Regions from separate parts of the Enterobacter cancerogenus genome, predicted to be linked through region 2. Evidence: predicted binding sites of a transcription regulator. Region 2 holds the regulator's gene; the other holds the start of a gene.
The links. Region 2 encodes PurR, which represses purine synthesis genes. Its sites were predicted from a motif close to CANGCAAACGTTTGCNTG; they were not measured.
Positions count from the first base shown of each region.

Region 1: the regulator PurR is predicted to act here: its motif matches at 1,537-1,554, upstream of gcvT (glycine cleavage system aminomethyltransferase GcvT).

Region 1 is NZ_CP077290.1:3,610,260-3,612,717, reverse strand. It holds gene gcvH (glycine cleavage system protein GcvH) at 1-328, opposite strand, end outside; gene gcvT (glycine cleavage system aminomethyltransferase GcvT) at 352-1,446, opposite strand; gene ubiI (FAD-dependent 2-octaprenylphenol hydroxylase) at 1,883-2,458, opposite strand, start outside.
Region 2 is NZ_CP077290.1:626,517-628,974, forward strand. It holds gene I6L58_RS02890 (MFS transporter) at 1-564, opposite strand, end outside; gene cydH (cytochrome bd-I oxidase subunit CydH) at 730-819, opposite strand; gene purR (HTH-type transcriptional repressor PurR) at 1,117-2,142, shown strand; gene punR (DNA-binding transcriptional activator PunR) at 2,159-2,458, opposite strand, start outside.

The DNA of each region.
Region 1 (2,458 bases), 1.8 Mb from region 2:
CATCGCTGGCTTTGATCTTGAAGATCCAGCCGCCTTCATACGGCTCGCTGTTCACCAGCTCCGGCGAATCGCTCAGCGCGTCGTTCACGGCGACGATTTCACCGCTTACCGGGGCATAAATATCAGAGGCCGCTTTAACGGACTCCGCCACGGCGCAGTCGTCGCCTGCGCTCACGGTGGTGCCTACGTCGGGCAGATCAACAAACACCATATCGCCTAGCAACTCTTGCGCATGCTCGGTGATCCCTACGGTGTAAGTGCCGTCCGCCTCTTTGCGCAGCCACTCGTGTTCTTTGCTGTATTTCAGTTCTGCTGGCACATTGCTCATAAAATTTCTCCTGATAAAAAGCGTTAAGCGACCGGCTTACCGGCGCGAACAAAAATCGGTTTGGTCACGTTGACCGGCATCTCGCGGTTGCGGATCTGCACCACCGCCGTGTTGCCAATGCCCGCCGGGACGCGCGCCAGGGCAATACTGTAGCCAAGCGTCGGGGAGAAGGACCCGCTGGTGATCACCCCCTCGCGGTGATTGCCGTCGGCATCGGTGAAGCGTACCGGCAGCTCGCCGCGCAGCACGCCCTTCTCGGTCATCACCAGGCCAACCAGCTGGTCGGTGCCCTTCTCGCGCTGCATCTCCAGCGCTTCACGGCCAATAAAGTCGCGGTCAGCCGGTTCCCAGGCAATGGTCCAGCCCATGTTAGCCGCCAGCGGCGACACGCCTTCGTCCATCTCCTGACCGTAGAGGTTCATACCGGCTTCCAGACGCAGCGTATCGCGCGCGCCCAGGCCCGCAGGCTTCACGCCCGCCTCTACCAGCGCTTGCCAGAACCCTGCGGCTTTCTCATTCGGCATCGCAATTTCATAACCCGCTTCACCGGTATAGCCGGTGGTCGCGATGAACAGATCGCCCGCCTGCACGCCGAAGAACGGCTTCATGCCTTCGGTAGCGTGGCGCTGTTCATCGGTAAACAGCGTGGCGGCTTTCGCCTGCGCGTTCGGCCCCTGCACGGCGATCAGCGACAGATCGTCACGCACGGTGATGTCGATGGCGTAAGGTTCGGCGTGTTGGGAAATCCAGGAGAGGTCTTTTTCGCGGGTGGCGGAGTTTACAACGAGGCGGAAGAAATCTTCGGAGAAGTAATAGACGATTAGGTCATCAATCACGCCGCCGGAGGCATTAAGCATGCCGGTATAAAGCGCTTTGCCCGGCGTTTTTAGCTTCGCGACGTCGTTTGCCAGCAGATAACGCAAAAACTCCCGGGTGCGGCTGCCGCGCAGGTCGACAATGGTCATGTGGGATACGTCGAACATCCCGGCATCCGTGCGCACCGCGTGGTGCTCATCAATTTGCGAGCCGTAGTGCAGCGGCATCATCCAGCCATGGAAATCCACCATGCGTGCGCCGCATAACACGTGTTGTTCGTACAAAGGAGTCTGTTGAGCCATCTTTTCCTCGTTGAATAAGCAGGGCTGTCTTGCGTTTCACAGGCAACAACATTGCCACGAAACCCGGCGCCGACCTCCGTTTCAGACGCCGACGCAAACGTTCTCTTTTACCTGAACTTACCACCGAAACCGGCGGTTAACCATAAGGTAAAACGGGTCATCACATTAGCTTATGGCCAAAAAACGCTAAAAAGCCTACAGAGTTATTCACTGGGAAAATGCGATTAAACCCGCATAAAATTAACAATGATCTAACAGTATTTAGCAGATGGTGATATTTCGTGCGGAAAAGCGGGCCGATTTTCCGTTCCAAAAAAAACGTAAGATTAGATTATCTAATGCGAAAAACGGCGTGAAATTAGATTATTTCAAACGAGGAGATTTTCCCGGCGTCAGCGCCGGGAAAATAAAGTGTGACGGGGGTCAAAATTAGCGTTTAGCGAAGCCAGTGAGGGAGATCGTTAAGGCCCATCGCCTGACGAAGAAGCTGAGGCTTAACGCCGGGAAGCGCGTCGGCGAGTTTCAGGCCAATGTCGCGCAGCAGTTTTTTCGCCGGGTTCGCCCCGGCAAACAGCTCGCGGAAGCCCTGCATTCCCGCCAGCATCATGGCCGCGCTGTGCTTACGGCTGCGCTCGTAGCGACGCAGATACATATGCTGACCAATATCCTTGCCTTCGCGGTGCAAACGGCGCAACTCTTCAACCAGCTCGGCCGCATCCATAAAGCCCAGGTTGACCCCCTGGCCGGCCAGCGGGTGAATGGTATGCGCTGCATCGCCAACCAGCGCCAGACGGTGCGCGGCAAACTGGCGGGCGTAACGGCCCGTAAGTGGGAAGACCTGACGCTCGCTTTCAAGCATGCACAGTCCAAGGCGGTTATCAAACGCGATGCACAGCGCCTGGTTAAAGGCATCGGGCGTCGCGTCCTGCATCTGCTGAGCTTTTTCAGGCACCAGGGACCAGACAATCGAGCAGAGATGCGGATCGCTGAGCGGCAGGAAGGCCAGTATGCC
Region 2 (2,458 bases):
GCGTTCTCCGGCGCTGCCCTTCGGCAGGGAGAAGAACAGTGCGGCCATCGCCACAACCCCAAGTGCGGCGGTGGCGAGGAACGACATGCGCCAGCCGATGACTTCACCGAGCCAGGTCGCCGCCGGTACGCCGCCAATATTGGCGATCGTCAGGCCCATAAACATGGTGGCGACCGCGCTGGCCTGCTTGTGTTTGGGAACCACGCTGGCGGCAACGACTGATCCCAGCCCGAAGAAAGCACCGTGGTTGAGGCTGGTCAGAATACGCGACAGCATCAGGGTGGTGTAGTCAGGCGAAATTGCGGAGAGCACATTGCCAAGCGTGAAGATCGCCATCAGGAAAATCAGCGCATTGCGACGCGCGCGGTGCGAGAGCAGCAGCGTCATCAGGGGTGCCCCCACCATCACGCCGATCGCATAGGCGCTGATCAGCATACCAGCCGCCGGTATTGAGACGTCTACGCCCCGCGCGATAACGGGCAGCAAGCCCATCGGGGAGAATTCAGTGGTGCCAATCCCAAAAGCGCCAATCGCCAGGGCCAGCAAGGGGAAATTGATTTTCATGCGTTAACTCCGGATGCCGTGTCGCGTCGTGACACAGAACAATGAAGCCAAAAGCATGACATCAATCACAAAAAATGAGAAGTTTACATTTTGGCAAAAGATTTTTGCCAGAGGGGTAACAATCAGGCGAGGATGTGGAGGGAGACGCCTCTCCCTCCGCGTGAATCAGTGCAGCGCAGCCGTTAAACCACCGGCCACAATCAATGCCAGCACAATAACGGTGGTAACCAGCGAAAACTTCAGATCGGAACTCATCAATTTTTCTCCTTTTAATCACCCCACGAAAAGTGAGCTTGCTCATTTTTACACAGTTCAGGTCAAAAATCTTCCTGGTTTTAACCTGATATCCACTTTTGCTCTTCCCCTTTTCATCAAGATAGGACAAAATTCCACGCTAAATTTATTAGCGTACCGGCCATTGACCCCCTCCTGACGTCCTGTGTCGTTTTCCCGGCGTGTCGCAATTCAAGATTGCGTAATAAGGGTGAGAGAAGGCAAACGTTTACCTTCATGATTATCAGGAGCTTAGGATATGGTCTGGAGTGACATTTAATGGCAACAATAAAAGACGTAGCAAAACGCGCAAACGTTTCCACTACAACCGTATCACATGTTATTAACAAAACTCGCTTTGTTGCTGAAGAGACGCGCAATGCCGTCTGGGCGGCGATCAAAGAGCTGCACTACTCCCCGAGTGCGGTAGCGCGTAGCCTCAAAGTGAATCACACCAAATCGATCGGTTTGCTGGCGACCAGTAGCGAAGCGGCCTATTTCGCAGAAATTATCGAAGCGGTCGAAAAAAACTGCTTTCAGAAAGGCTATACCCTGATTCTGGGCAACGCCTGGAACAACATTGAAAAACAGCGTGCCTATCTTTCAATGATGGCGCAAAAGCGCGTCGACGGCCTGCTGGTGATGTGTTCAGAATACCCGGAATCGGTGCTTTCCATGCTGGAAGAGTACCGTCACATCCCGATGGTGGTGATGGACTGGGGCGAAGCGCGCGCCGATTTCACCGACTCCGTGATTGATAACGCTTTTGAAGGCGGCTATATGGCGGGTCGTTATCTGGTAGAACGCGGGCATCGCGAGATTGGAGTTATTCCCGGCCCGCTTGAGCGCAACACCGGCGCAGGGCGTCTGGCTGGCTTTATGAAAGCGATGGAAGAAGCACTGATCACCGTGCCGGAAAACTGGATTGTGCAGGGCGACTTCGAGCCAGAATCGGGCTATCGCGCCATGCAGCAGATCGTCTCCCAGCAGCCTCGCCCGACCGCCGTCTTCTGCGGGGGCGATATTATGGCAATGGGTGCGCTCTGTGCGGCGGATGAACTGGGTCTGCGCGTGCCGCAGGACATTTCCGTGATCGGGTATGACAACGTGCGTAACGCCCGTTTCTTCACCCCGGCGCTGACCACCATCCACCAGCCGAAAGATTCGCTGGGCGAAACCGCTTTCAACATGCTGATGGACAGGATCGTTAACAAGCGTGAAGAATCGCAGTCTATTGAAGTCCACCCGCGTCTTGTTGAGCGCCGTTCCGTTGCGGATGGCCCTTTCCGCGACTACCGTCGCTAATGGTTAACGGGGCCAGCTACGCTGGCGCCCGTAGCCACTCCCGGTTCAGCGTTTCGCTGTCTCCCAGATAATCCAGCAGCCAGGCCATGGCAGGCGATACGTCGTTCTGCTGCCAGGTGAGGCAACAGGCTGCATCCGGGAACGGGTTTTCCAGCTGCAGGGCAACCCATTCTCCGCTGTCGATCCTCGGACGTGCAAAGTGGACGGGCACCATCGCCACGCACAGGCCCGCCGTCAGGCAGGTGGCAGACGACTCCCAGTCAGGTGCCACCACGCGCCGCTGGTTGTCCAGCAGCCAGGTGATGCGTTTGGGCAA